DNA from 4 places in the Planococcus sp. SSTMD024 genome. Region 4 is predicted to be linked to each of the others. Evidence: riboswitches for the same ligand, from Rfam matches in the RefSeq annotation. Region 4 holds a riboswitch; each other region holds the start of a gene.

Region 1 (3,460 bases), on a different contig from region 4:
GACTCGTCAGCGATGTCATCCAAGTCGCGGACATGTGCCAATCCGATCGTCCGGCGGATCAATTCACATCCGGCAAAGCCGATCGCATCGTGGAAGATTTTTTCGATGGCGTATTCGCGGTAGCCGGCTGTCGTTTTATAGGTCTCGATTCCGTCGCTTTCCCATAAACCTGAAAATTGCTGTTCGAACACCTGCCATGTGTGGGTGATGTCTTGCACAATCAGCTCGTGCTCTTCGCCGCTGCGCGTAATCGCCTGGACGATCAAGTTGGCGAGAAATAGCCCGACATCAAAACCGATCGGTCCGTAGAAGGCGAACTCCGGATCGATGACCTTCGTATCGTCTTCGTCGACGAAAATGCTGCCGGTATGCAAATCGCCGTGTAAAAGTGCTTCCGCTTCCGTCAAAAAGCTGCGCTTTAGTTTGGCCACTTCGAACTTCAGCGGCTCGTTGTCCCAAATCGCCTGTGCCGCTTCGCGCAGCGGCTCTTCAAAATCATTGGTGTCGTGGTCGAAAAACGGATCGGTGAAAATGAGGTCTTCGGTGATCTTGCACAGCTCCGGATTGGAAAACTCAGCCACAAGCCGCTTTTTCTCGAACGGATGCAAACCGAAATCCGAGGTGTGAAACAAGGTATGCGCTAAATAACTGCCGATATGTTCCGCAAGCTTCGGGTAATGCTTGCCGTCGATCAAGCCGTTGCGCAAAATCGTCAACTGCGACAAGTCTTCCATGACGGTGAACGCAAGCGCAGCGTCCGTCGCATACACTTCCGGCACACGGCCTTTCGCGAGGCTGCCATGCAGCTTCAAGGCATTTGCTTCAATGGTCGCCCGGTGAAGCGTCAGCGGCCAGCTTTCGCCGACGACTTTCGCGTACGGCAAGGCTTGTTTGATGATGAGCCCTTGCCCAGTGGCGGAGTCAGTGATGCGGAATACGTAATTCAAGTTGCCGTCGCCGATCTCTTCACATTGGAGTGTTGCGGACGACGCAAAAACGTCCAAACTCTGTGCCAGCCGAATCGCTTGTTGTTCAGTCAATGCTTTGTATGTAGACGGTGCTGTAAGTGTCATATTGATTGCCTCTTTTCTGCGGAATAATAAAAAGCCTCTTTCCCGAAAGAAAGAGGCGCAGAATAAGAGATCCATGCCTCTTATCTTTCAGAAATGTACATTTCTGATGGAATTAGCACCGTGCCTTAAGGGATCGAATCCCGGCGCCAAAGCGCCCCGTCTCACAACGGTATTACGGTCGGTTGCTGGGCGTCATCGGGCCATTTCCCTCTGCCTGCTCTTGATAAGAGTTTGCTATGCAACATTTATGAAGTTCTGAAACGAATGCTAGCACGATTCAGAATTCATTGTCAATAAAATATTTTGAAAAAATGAAAACCTTTCCGCTAAAGGCGAGTTTCATACTCGGGTTTTCTAGTTCATCAATTACTTGCTGCACTTTTCTTAAATACCCGCTGCCGGTTGGGCATGCTCTTTTTCTGGTGAACGCACCCTGAAGTGGTCAACTGACATTTTTCAGACATTTTTGATTTTCTCCGTTGACAGATACCGCCCGTCATGAAATAATCAGAATTACTTTGCAACAGCCACAATTTCATAATCTATTCTTATTCAGAGCAGGTGGAGGGACAAGCCCTACGAAGCCCGGCAACCGGTCCGATCATGGACACGGTGCTAATTCTTGCAGCCAACGCAATCGATTGGCTGGGAAATAAGAAGGCGTTAATCATTAACCTCTTCTTATTTGCGAAGAGGTTTTTTTATGTCCACTAAGCAGGAGGGTTATTCATGAGCGGTGTTATCGCGACATATCAATTATTCGGCAAAGCCGGTTCATTCGAAAAAAAAGCAGAAGCCATTGCACTCGGTTTGACGGTCGGTTCGTGGACCGATCTGCCATTGCTCGAGCAGCAGCAATTGCAACAACATAGAGGGAGCGTCGTGTCGGTCGAAGAATTCCCGCACGTCACCCACCCCGCACGTCAAGGCGTCATCCAAGCACGCCTGAAAATCCATTACCCGGCGGCCAACTTCTCAGCGGATTTGCCCGCCATCCTGACGACCGTCTTTGGCAAGCTGTCGCTCGACGGCGAGATCAAATTGATCGATTTGGATTTTGAAGAATCACTGCTCCGCCAGTTTCCGGGTCCGCGTTTTGGGATCGACGGCATTCGCGAAACGCTCGGTGTCAACGGGCGCCCGCTCGCCATGAGTATTTTCAAGGGCGTCATCGGCCGCGATCTCGATTATCTATCAGATCAACTTCGCCAACAGGCACTCGGCGGCGTCGACTTGGTGAAAGACGATGAGATTTTATTCGACAATCCACTGACGCCGTTTGACACGCGCATTACCGCAGCGCGTCATGTGTTAGACGAAGTGTACGAAGAAACCGGCCATCGCACGCTGTATGCCGTCAATTTATCCGGACGGACATCAAGCTTGCGCGACAAGGCGCGGCGGGCACGTGAACTCGGGGCGGACGCTTTGCTGTTCAATGTCCATGCCTACGGATTCGACGTCTTGCAGGAACTGGCAGAAGACGAAGAAGTGGCACTCCCGCTTATGGCGCATCCTGCGTTCAGCGGCGCGTATACGTCATCCGATTTTTACGGCGTGTCCACAGCGCTTGCACTTGGCAAACTGACACGACTGGCAGGAGCTGACTTCAGCTTGTTCCCCTCCCCATACGGCAGCGTCGCCCTCGAGAAAGAAACGGCGTTGCAGCTCGGTCAGGAACTGGTCAGCGAAGGCCCTTTGAAGCAAAGCTTCCCGGTGCCATCCGCCGGCATCCACCCCGCCCTCGTGCCGCTATTGTTAGAAGACTACGGCACCGACAGCATCATCAATGCAGGAGGCGGCGTCCATGGCCATCCAGACGGCGCTGCTGCTGGCGGCAAAGCGTTCCGCCAAGCGATCGACGCCGCACTGCAAGGACAGGCTTTAACGGAAGCCGCCAAACAACAGGATGAATTACAAAAAGCGTTAGCATTATGGGGGGAAACCGTATGAACAAGCCGGTCATATTTTGCGACTTCGACGGGACGGTGACTTCCCGCGATAATTTGATCGCCATCATGAAAGAGTTCGATCCGCCGGGTTGGTCGCCGATAAAAGATCAAATTCTCGATCAGCGCATTTCCATACGCGAAGGCGTCCAGCAAATGTTTGCCTTGCTGCCATCTTCCGCCAAGCAACAGATCATCAACTATGCGCTCGACCAAGCGGAAATCCGCGAAGGCTTCGCCGATTTCGTCGCCTACACAAAACGCCATGACATCCCGCTCTATATCGTCAGCGGAGGCATCGACTTTTTCGTCTACCCATTGCTCGAGCCATACGGTCCATTCGCCGGCATCTATTGCAACGAAGCGGACTTTTCGAATGACAAGATCCATATCCGCTTCCCGCACGGCTGCGACGAACAGTGCGACAGCCAAGGCTGC
Region 2 (3,460 bases), on a different contig from region 4:
TTTTGGCTGATGCCAGCATCCACAGTGCCGAATTTTTCAAAGTTGTCTTTGAACTTCTTCGCCAATTCCTGTGCTTTTTGGTCATAAGCTTCTTTATCAGCCCATGCATTGCGCGGGTTCAATACTTCAGTCGGAACGCCTGGGATTTCTTTCGGCATATTCAAGCCGAAGACGGATTCATGTTCCATTTCCACGCCGTTCAAGTCGCCGCGGATCGCTGCGCGAACCATCGTGCGTGTGTAGGACAATTTCATCCGGCTTCCAACTCCGTAGATGCCGCCAGTCCATCCTGTGTTCACGAGGTAAACATCTGCACCGTGCTCATCGATTTTGTCGCCGAGCATTTCCGCATAGACGGTCGCGTGAAGCGGGAGGAATGGTGAGCCGAAGCACGTCGAGAATGTCGCTTCTGGTGATGTGATGCCGCGTTCTGTGCCGGCAAGTTTCGATGTATAGCCGCTTAGGAAGTGGTACATTGCTTGTTCTTTGGTCAATTTGCTGATTGGAGGCAATACGCCGAACGCGTCCGCCGTCAAGAAGACGATCGTCTTCGGGTGACCTGCGACAGAAGGGACGACGATGTTATCGATGGCATCGATCGGGTATGCTGCACGCGTGTTTTCTGTCAGCGATCCGTTGTCGTAATCCGGGATGCGCGTATCTTCGTCAACGACTACGTTTTCAAGGACCGAGCCGAAACGGATAGCGTCAAAGATTTGCGGCTCGTTTTCACGCGACAAGTTGATCGTTTTTGCGTAGCAGCCGCCTTCGATGTTAAAGACGCCGTTATCGGACCAGCCGTGCTCATCGTCGCCGATTAATTTGCGGTCTTGGTCAGCCGACAAAGTCGTTTTCCCTGTACCGGAAAGTCCGAAGAACAAGGCGACATCGTCATTTTTTCCGACATTCGCCGAGCAGTGCATCGGCAGGATGCCTTTTTCAGGAAGGATGTAGTTCATGATCGAGAAGATGGATTTCTTCATTTCGCCTGCGTATTCCGTACCGCCGATCAAAATGATTTTCTTTTCCATCGAAACGATGATGAAGGTTTCGGAATCCGTTCCGTCCACTGCAGGGTCTGCGTGGAAAGTCGGGGCGTAAACGACAGTGAATTCAGCTTCATGCGCCTTCAGTTCTTCCGCAGTCGGGCGGATGAACAATTGATGGGCGAACAGGTTATGCCACGCATATTCGTTAATCGTCTGAATCGCAAGGCGGGACTCGGGATCCGCGCCGGCAAAGCCTTTGAAGACGTACAAAGCGTCTTTTTCTTTCAAATGATTGAGGACTTTAGCATATAGGTTTTCGAAGATTTCAGAGGAAATCGGGCGATTGACGCTGCCCCAGTCAATTTTGTCTTTCGAAATCGCCTCTTCTACCATATACTTGTCTTTAGGCGAACGGCCAGTGTATTTGCCTGTTTCCGCTTTGACTGCGCCTTCACGCGTCAATACTGCCTCCCCGCGGGATGTTGCTGCCTCTACCAATTGGGGGACGGATAGTTGGATATTGACATTGGAGCCGTTCAAAAGCTCTTTCAAATCATTTGCTAGATTCACTGAAGTCATATATATGTACCTTCCTTTTCGTTTATTCCCAAATGAATGGGGAAGATGTATATTCGAACATTAGTATAACACATTAACGCGATTAGTCTATACTAATAACTAGAAATCTATCAATGTTCATGATTTGTGAATTTTTAATAGTAGAAAAAGCTGCATGCTTAAACGTCTGGCAACCGTTTCCGGTAAAAACGTTGACAGCTGGGGCCGCATTCCGTATGATGGGAAATTGAACGGATACTCTTATTCCGAGCTGGTGGAGGGTGCAGGCCCGATGAAACCCGGCAACCTGCTGCAATTGCAGCGATGGTGCCCAACCTGAAGCAAGGCGAATGCCTTGGACGATAAGAGTGAAAGGTGCTTATGATGATTATTCCTTTCCTCATGTATTAAGATGAGTGAAGGGATTTTTTTATGGAATGCCCTTAATCCTCGTGTGCAGGCTGAAAAAGCTGGAAGTTCAATTCCATAGGTGGAAACGGACTTGACATGGGAAAATGAGTACCGTATCAATTTCGAGAGCAATCTCGCAGGATATAAGGAGGAACTTTTTTTGACAAACCGTCGATTATTCACATCAGAATCAGTAACAGAAGGGCATCCGGATAAAATTTGCGACCAAATTTCAGACGCAATCCTGGATGCGATCCTAACAGAAGACCCGAATGCGCGTGTCGCATGCGAGACGACTGTAACGACAGGGCTCGTCCTTGTCGCAGGTGAAATCACGACATCCACATATGTAGACATTCCGAAAGTCGTCCGCCAGACCGTCAAAGAGATCGGCTATACACGTGCGAAATACGGATTCGATTCCGAGACGAGCGCAGTGTTGACAGCGATTGATGAGCAGTCGGCGGATATCGCTGCCGGCGTCAACGTGGCACTTGAAGCGCGTGAAGGCCAGATGACCGACAAAGAGTTGGATGAGATCGGAGCAGGCGACCAAGGCTTGATGTTCGGGTATGCGTCAAACGAAACAGAGGAATTGATGCCATTGCCGATCAGCCTGGCGCACAAACTCGCACGCCGCTTGGCAGAAGTGCGCAAAGAAGAAATCTTGCCGTATTTGCGCCCTGATGGCAAAACGCAAGTAACGATTGAATATGATGAGAACAATAAACCAGTGCGTGTCGATACGATCGTCATTTCGACGCAGCACCATCCTGAAGTATCGTTGGAGCAAATCCAACGCAACTTGAAAGAATACGTCATCAACGAAGTCGTGCCGGCCGAACTGCTTGACGCCGAAACGAAATACTTCATCAACCCGACAGGACGCTTTGTCATCGGCGGGCCTCAAGGTGATGCAGGGCTTACAGGCCGCAAAATCATCGTTGATACGTACGGTGGTTATGCACGACATGGCGGTGGCGCATTCTCCGGTAAAGATGCGACAAAAGTCGACCGTTCCGGCGCGTATGCAGCCCGTTATGTGGCGAAGAATATCGTCGCGTCTGGCCTTGCCGATAAATGTGAAGTGCAGCTAGCCTATGCAATCGGCGTGGCACATCCGGTATCGATTGCGGTCGATACGTTCGGCACAGGGAAAGTCAGCGAAGACAAATTGATCGAACTCGTGCGCGCAAACTTTGATTTGCGCCCGGCCGGCATCATCAAGATGCTCGACCTGCGCCGCCCGATCTACAAACAGACAGCGGCTTATGGCCATTTCGGACGCACGGATGTCGACCTTCCGTGGGAACGCACAGACAAAGCGGATGCTTTGAAACAACAAGCAAACGCATAATAAAAAGCAGGCGGATTTTTCCCGCCTGCTTTTTCTATTGGAGTGATTTATAATAGGCGGCTTTTTCCGCATACTCCCGGACAATGCGTTCCATGTCCTTTTTGTCCGCTTCGTTCAGTTCACGTACCACTTTTGCCGGGCGTCC
Region 3 (3,460 bases), on a different contig from region 4:
GTCCTTCTTCAAGCACGGCCACTTTGTCGCAGATCTCCCGGATAACACCCATTTCGTGGGTGATGAGCAAAATGGTGATATTGTACTCCTGGTTGATGCGGCGCAACAGATCCAGAATGGACTGGGTCGTCTGGGGGTCGAGTGCTGATGTCGCTTCATCGCAAAGCAGTATTGACGGGTTTGTGGCGAGTGCTCGCGCAATGCCGATGCGCTGCTTTTGCCCGCCGGATAGTTGGTCGGGGTATTTCTTAGCTTGGTCAGCAAGCCCGACAAACTCCAGTAGTTCTGCGACTTTCCGGTCGACTTCCGTTTTCGGGGTCTTGGCCAGAAGCAGCGGCATCGCGATATTATGGTGCACTGTTTTCGAGTTCAGCAAATTGAAATGCTGGAAGATCATGCCGATGTCTTTTCGCGTATCGCGGATTTTGCGTGCGCTTAAAGTGGAAATATCTTCTCCGTGGATAAGCACGCGGCCTTTCGACGGGCGCTCGAGCAAATTCACCGTGCGGATCAACGAGCTTTTCCCTGCGCCGCTAAATCCGATGACGCCGTAAATTTCGCCGGTCTCGACGGTCAAATCGATGCCATTGAGCGCATGGACTTGCTGCTTGCCGGATACATAAGTTTTCTTGACTGCTTCAAATTGAATCATGGTGTCCCTCCTGTGGCTGCAAATAACGATTCGAATGAGTGCGAACGAACACTTTCTTGAAATAACAACAAAAAGCCCTCCTTTTTCTTATACGCAAGAAAAAAGAGGGCTCCAAAATATGAAACCATCTCATTCTCATCTTCCAAATGCCGAAGCATTTGCAGGAATTAGCACAGTTTTCGCTGATTTGCGAATCTGCTGCCGAAACGTCGTAGGGCCTGTCCCTCGGTTTCTCTGGATAAGAAAGTGATGTAAGCTATTCAATTCGTGATTCCTACTCTATTTCGAAATAGCGAAAAAGTCAACAGCTTTCATGAATTTTTTTTATGGGAGTTCGCACAGTTATAGAAGTAAAAATTTTTAGAAAAATACGCTTGACTTTAGCCAGCGCTGTCCTCTATACTTTTCCTCAAGCAAAAAAATAACTGAATACTCTTATCACGAGAGGCGGAGGGAATAGGCCCTACGATGCCCGGCAACCGACAGGCTCATGTCTGGAAAGGTGCTAAATCCTACAGTGCGCATTTGCGTCGCTGAAAGATAAGAGGAGGCAAATCCGTATATAACGGCCCTCTTCTTTCTGAAGAGGGCCTTTTTGTGTCCTCCTCAAACCGAACAAACTATCAGAAAACAGGAGGAATTGACAATGACAAACTTCAAACCAGAAACTCTTCTATTACACGGCGGCCAAGAACCGGATCCAGTGACAGGCGCGCGCGGCGTTCCGGTCCATAAAACAACTTCCTATGTATTCAAAGATACCGAGCACGCACAAAACTTATTCGGCTTGAAAGAGACAGGCAATATCTATTCGCGCATCATGAACCCGACAGTCGATGTATTCGAACAGCGCGTCGCACTTCTTGAAGGCGGGACTGCTGCAGTGGCTTTGTCGTCAGGAATGGCAGCCATTGCATTCTCGGTGTTGAATATAGCTGAAGCGGGAGACGAAATTATTGCCGATAGCAACCTGTATGGCGGAACTTATAATCTATTCGCCAACACATTGCCGCGCTATGGCATTAACGTTAAATTCGTCGATGCAACCGATCCTGAGAATTTCCGTGCAGCGATCACAGACAAAACGAAAGCCTTGTTCGGCGAGATCATCGGAAATCCAAGCTTGAACGTGTTCGATGTGGAGCGTGTGGCGGACATCGCACATGAAAATGGCGTACCGCTGTTGATCGATAATACATTCGCATCGCCTTTTGTCAGCAACCCAATCGAATTCGGTGCAGACGTCGTCATACATTCCGCCACGAAATGGATCGGCGGGCACGGTACGACAATCGGCGGCGTAGCAGTTGATGCTGGACGTTTCAACTGGGACAATCCGCGATTCCCGAATTATACGGAACCGGATGAAACCTACCACGGCATCCGCTTCGGAATTGATGTGCCGGAAGCCGCATTCGCGACGAAATTACGCGTTCAGCTGTTGCGCGATTTCGGCCCGTCGCTCAGTGCGGACAGCGCTCACGCATTGCTGCAAGGACTTGAAACTTTGCATCTCCGGATTCCGCGCCACGCGACGAACGCACAAAAAGTCGCTGAATATTTGAAAGACCATCCGCAAATCGAGTGGGTCAATTACCTTGGCCTTGAAGGGCATCCATCTAAGGCACTTGCTGATAAATATTTGAAAGACAGCTACGGTTCGATCGTCAACTTCGGCATTAAAGGCGGGCGGGAAGCCGGCCGCAAAGTAATCGACGGCGTCAATCTATGGTCGCACGTGGCGAATGTCGGCGATGCGAAATCATTGATCATCCATCCGGCATCGACAACGCACCAGCAACTGACAACGGAAGAACTGAAAAAATCAGGTGTCACGGAAGAATTGATCCGTTTGTCTGTAGGATTGGAAAACCATGAAGATTTAATCGCTGATTTGGAGCAAGCAATCCAAGCAGCAGTACTCGAGAACGCGTAAGGAGGGATTCGGATGACGACAGTATCCATCGGCCAGCTGACACTTGAATCAGATCAACTATTGCCTGAAGTGGAATTGGCGTATGAACGCGTCGGAGACAGTTCTGCGCCAGCGATTCTGGTTTGCCACGCATTGACGGGCGATCAATTTGCAGTAGGCACTGCAGATCAGCCGGGCTGGTGGGCCGGGCTGATCGGCCCGGGCAAAGCGGTGGATACCGGGCAATTCCAAGTCATCACGTTCAATGTACTGGGCGGCTGCAGCGGTTCGACCGGTCCGCTTTCAGTCAATCCGGAAACCGGAAAGCCTTACCGGGCGTCTTTTCCTGAACTGACCATCCGGGATATGGTGAAAGCGGAGCGCAAAGCATTGGAAGCGTTAGGAATCGACCACCTCGCTGCAGTAATCGGCGGTTCTCTCGGCGGCATGAAAACCTTGGAATGGGCAAGCCTGTACCCTGAGTTTCTGGATACGGCCATTGCACTCGCCGTGACGCCTTACTACGGGGATTATGGCGTCGCATTCAATCATATCGGCATTCAGGCAATCGAAAACGATCCCGAGTTCCAGTCAGGTGAGTATCATCCGGAAGCCAGGCTGAAAGGGTTTGAAATCGCGCGCATGGCCGGCATGGTGACGTACCGGAGCGGGAGGCTATTCAACGGCCGTTTTGCCCGGGCGCGTTGCGGAGAGCAATTCGAAGTTCAATCCTATTTGGATTATCAGGGGCGCAAATTGGCAGGGCGTTTTGATCCGAATAGCTACCTCGTTTTGCTGAAAGCCATGAATACCCACGATGTGGAAGAGGCGGAACTAGCCCCTGAACTGCTATCGATTTCTTATAGCCACGATTTATTGTATCCGGGAGAATT
Region 4 (3,460 bases):
CGAGAGATCCTCACAAGGGATTCTCTCGCTTTTTTAGTGCGCATCGGTTTTCGGCGTGCTGCGCTTTCGGAGGATGGCGGCCGTAACGACCATCACCAGTAAAGCCATGATCACGGCATACAGCACGGAGCGGGGCAGCCACAAAGTCAGCCCGAACGCGACGGCAATTTCAACGGCCACTGCCGGCAGCTTGCCAATCGAACTCGCCGCAAAAAAAGCGGGCGTCGAAATCCGGGTCAGCGCGGCTCCCGCCGTGACGGCGCCGGACGGGGCAAATGGCAGCAAGCGAAACGCGATGACCGCCCAAAATACAGCGGCATTCTGTTGGCGCAGGAAAAACCGAAACCACCGCAGTTGCTGCCAAGCGGGCGGCATGTGCTTGGCGCCGTAACGGTAGAGCCAAAAGCCGAAGAGCGCCCCGATGATTTCTCCGCTGACGGACAATACGCTGCCGCCGGCCAGTCCAAAACGATCCAGGTTGACCGGGGTGATGAGGAGGCTCGGAATGAAACCGAACGCGCCGATGGCAATATTAAGTAGCAGGAGCGCTGAAAATTCCAATGAGCGGTAGATGAATTCGATCGTCATGAGTGGTCTCCTTTGAATGGCATTACACGCCGTCCGTTTGATGCAGGCGGTAACACCGCGGGGTCATGCCGCTATGGCGTGTGAACGCCGCGTGAAACTGCGTAGCGCTCTTGTAGCCGCACCGGGCGGCGATGGCTGCCACTTCCTCTCCAGTCGCACGCAATAACTGCTGCGCGCAGTCCAGGCGGCAGCCGATGACGAACTGAAGCGGTGTTTGTGTGCAGCGTTCTTTAAACAGGCGGCTGAAGTGGAATTTGCTAAGGCCGAACCGGGCGGCGGTAGCGGATAGGGAAAACGGCAAGTGGCAGTCTTCCTCCAATTCATGCAAGAGGTGAAGCAATCGGAAAGAATCCGTGGGCAGGGCAGATGCCGAAAGTTGCGTGATGCCGCATTCCATCCACAACAGTTCCACTATTTTTTGGCATTTGCTGCCAGAGGACGCAGCCGATTGAATTTCACGCTCGAGTTCCGCAAACAGTGAAGCGATAAACTGCGGGCTTTCCGCCTTCATGAATCGAACCGAAGACATGTTAGAGGCGGGGGGGCCAATCAGTGTTCTGATGCGCCCATCGGCACGGTCGAAACGATGCCAACAGCCTGTCGGGATCAACAGCAGATCGCCAGGTGACAGCGCCAGCCGCTGATCGGCGAGCGCGACTTCCCCCGTGCCGCTTTCCATCCACACCAGCTCTGCGGTCTGCTGATGGCGATGGAGCGGCACGGGGGAGGCATGAGAAACTCTTGGGTCGAGCGAATCAATGGTTTGGATCAAATACGGTTGAATCATGAACACCTGCACTTTTCATTAAAGTCTCTTGAGTATAGCAATAATCAAGAAAAAGGTCAGTATATTCCCGGTAATGGTTTTAATGAGATGGGCCATTCCGCAACAATTGAGAAAATCCTTTTTTCAAGCGGCGGCTGGTGCCACGAACCTAAAAGGGAATGCCTATTTAAAAAGTCGGAAAACAAGGAATATTTCAAGTTATTTGGAAGAAGTTGTTGACATCCCGGAAGTGCTCCCGTACCATTGTCGACATAGCGAATTTCATAGACAACCATCATCTTATCGAGAGCGGCGGAGGGAATTGGCCCTGTGAAGCCCGGCAACCGGCAAGTCTTACTTGCACAGGTGCTCCTTCCAACAGGCGAATGCGTCTGGCAGATAAGAGAAGGCACAACAGACCTTCTCTCGTGGAGGTCTGTTTTTGTTTTGGACATTCGTTTTTCAATTACATAGCAACACTTCTTATCACGAGTGGTGGAGGGATCAGGCCCGATGAAACCCAGCAACCGGCAAGCAATGCTTGCACAGGTGCTCCTTCCTGCAGTCCGCGAGGCTGAAAGATAAGTTGAGGACCGAATCCCCTCTTCTTTCGATGAGCGGGGTTTTTTCTATAGACAAAAGGAGGCACAACAGATGAGCAATCAACCATTGGCACCACGTTTTCAACCAGGGAACGAGCCGAACTTGCCGGACTATGACCAAGGGCGGCGATCTTTTTCCTGGCAGCAAGTGGAACGGCAATTTACCTGGAGCGAGACAGGAAAAGTCAACATGGCCCATGAATGCATCGACCGGCACGTCGAGGACGGCTACGGCAGCAAAACGGCCCTTCATTACATCAATGGTGAACACGAGGAGCACTGGACGTTCGACGAAGTGAAAAGACAAACCGACCACGTCGCGGCAGCCCTTCGAAGTGAAGGCGTCCGCCGGGGCGACATCGTCTTTATTTTCCTGCCGAAAAATGCCGATTGCTATATCAGTATGCTCGCAGTGATAAAACTCGGCGCCATCGCCGGCCCGTTGTTCGAGGCGTTCATGGAAGAAGCGGTGCGCGACCGCGTACAAGACTGCAGTGGGCGCTTTATCATCACCGACCCGGCGCTTGCCGTGCGCATTCCACGGGATGAGTTGCCGTCTCTGGAAAAGATTTTCATCACCGCCGGATCCGATCGCTGCCGAGCAGGGGAAATTTCCTTGACGGAGCTGTCAGAACAAACCACTGACAGCGGTTTTTCAACTGAATGGGTCGACTTGGAACACCCGCTCAACATCCATTACACGAGCGGCTCGACCGGCAAACCGAAAGGCATCATCCATGCACACCGCGCGATGATCCATCAATACCAGACCGGCCACTGGGTGCTCGATTTGAAAGAAGACGATGTCTATTGGTGCACGGCGCATCCGGGCTGGGTAACGGGCACCGTCTATGCGATCTTCGCCCCGTGGCTGAACCGCGCCACCATCGTCGTCAACGGCGGGCGTTTTGATGCCGATTCCTGGTACGCCACCATCGAGCGGGCAAAGGTCACGGTTTGGTACAGTGCGCCGACCGCGTTCCGCATGCTGAAATCAGCGGGGGCTGAGGTCTTGGCGCGCTACGACCTCCGTTCGCTGCGCCACATCCTGAGCGTCGGTGAACCGTTGAACCCCGAAGTGATCTATTGGGGAAGCGAGCAATTGGGCCTGCGCATCCACGATACGTGGTGGATGACCGAAACCGGCGCCCAGCTGATCGTCAATTTGCCGGCTGCAGTCATCAAGCCAGGTTCCATGGGGCGCCCGTTCCCCGGCATATCAGTCAGCATCCTGAACGACCAAGGCGAGGCGCTGCCAAACGGGGAGATCGGCCATTTGGCAATCCGCACCCCGTGGCCGGGCATCATGCGGGAAGTGTGGCAAAACGAGGCCAAATACCGGTCGTATTTCCAATTTGACGGCTGGTACTTATCCGGCGATTTGGCGATCCAAGACGAAGACGGCTACATCTTTTTCCAAGGGCGCAGTGACGACATGATCAATTCCTCAGGTGAGCGCATCGGACCGTTTGAAGTGGAGAGCAAATTGCTCGAACACGAAGCG

The links. A riboswitch is a leader RNA that binds a small molecule or an ion and turns the genes downstream of it on or off. The one in region 4 is predicted to bind S-adenosylmethionine.
Region 1: linked by a shared signal. The riboswitch ahead of AB9R92_RS06190 (2,3-diketo-5-methylthiopentyl-1-phosphate enolase) and the one ahead of acsA (acetate--CoA ligase) in region 4 are both predicted to bind S-adenosylmethionine.
Region 2: linked by a shared signal. The riboswitch ahead of metK (methionine adenosyltransferase) and the one ahead of acsA (acetate--CoA ligase) in region 4 are both predicted to bind S-adenosylmethionine.
Region 3: linked by a shared signal. The riboswitch ahead of AB9R92_RS11960 (O-acetylhomoserine aminocarboxypropyltransferase/cysteine synthase family protein) and the one ahead of acsA (acetate--CoA ligase) in region 4 are both predicted to bind S-adenosylmethionine.

The regions. Positions count from the first base shown of each region.
Region 1 covers NZ_JBGGNS010000020.1:75,170-78,629, reverse strand. The annotation lists gene mtnK (S-methyl-5-thioribose kinase) at 1-1,073, opposite strand, end outside; SAM riboswitch class I at 1,151-1,303, opposite strand; SAM riboswitch class I at 1,619-1,732, shown strand; gene AB9R92_RS06190 (2,3-diketo-5-methylthiopentyl-1-phosphate enolase) at 1,803-3,026, shown strand; gene AB9R92_RS06185 (2-hydroxy-3-keto-5-methylthiopentenyl-1-phosphate phosphatase) at 3,023-3,460, shown strand, end outside.
Region 2 covers NZ_JBGGNS010000006.1:13,972-17,431, forward strand. The annotation lists gene pckA (phosphoenolpyruvate carboxykinase (ATP)) at 1-1,568, opposite strand, end outside; SAM riboswitch class I at 1,806-1,916, shown strand; gene metK (methionine adenosyltransferase) at 2,119-3,315, shown strand; gene AB9R92_RS01275 (gamma carbonic anhydrase) at 3,350-3,460, opposite strand, start outside.
Region 3 covers NZ_JBGGNS010000022.1:626,164-629,623, forward strand. The annotation lists gene AB9R92_RS11955 (methionine ABC transporter ATP-binding protein) at 1-652, opposite strand, end outside; SAM riboswitch class I at 785-897, opposite strand; SAM riboswitch class I at 1,085-1,199, shown strand; gene AB9R92_RS11960 (O-acetylhomoserine aminocarboxypropyltransferase/cysteine synthase family protein) at 1,299-2,588, shown strand; gene metX (homoserine O-acetyltransferase MetX) at 2,601-3,460, shown strand, end outside.
Region 4 covers NZ_JBGGNS010000019.1:5,804-9,263, reverse strand. The annotation lists gene AB9R92_RS03860 (TVP38/TMEM64 family protein) at 34-588, opposite strand; gene AB9R92_RS03855 (helix-turn-helix domain-containing protein) at 611-1,375, opposite strand; SAM riboswitch class I at 1,652-1,760, shown strand; SAM riboswitch class I at 1,835-1,942, shown strand; gene acsA (acetate--CoA ligase) at 2,009-3,460, shown strand, end outside.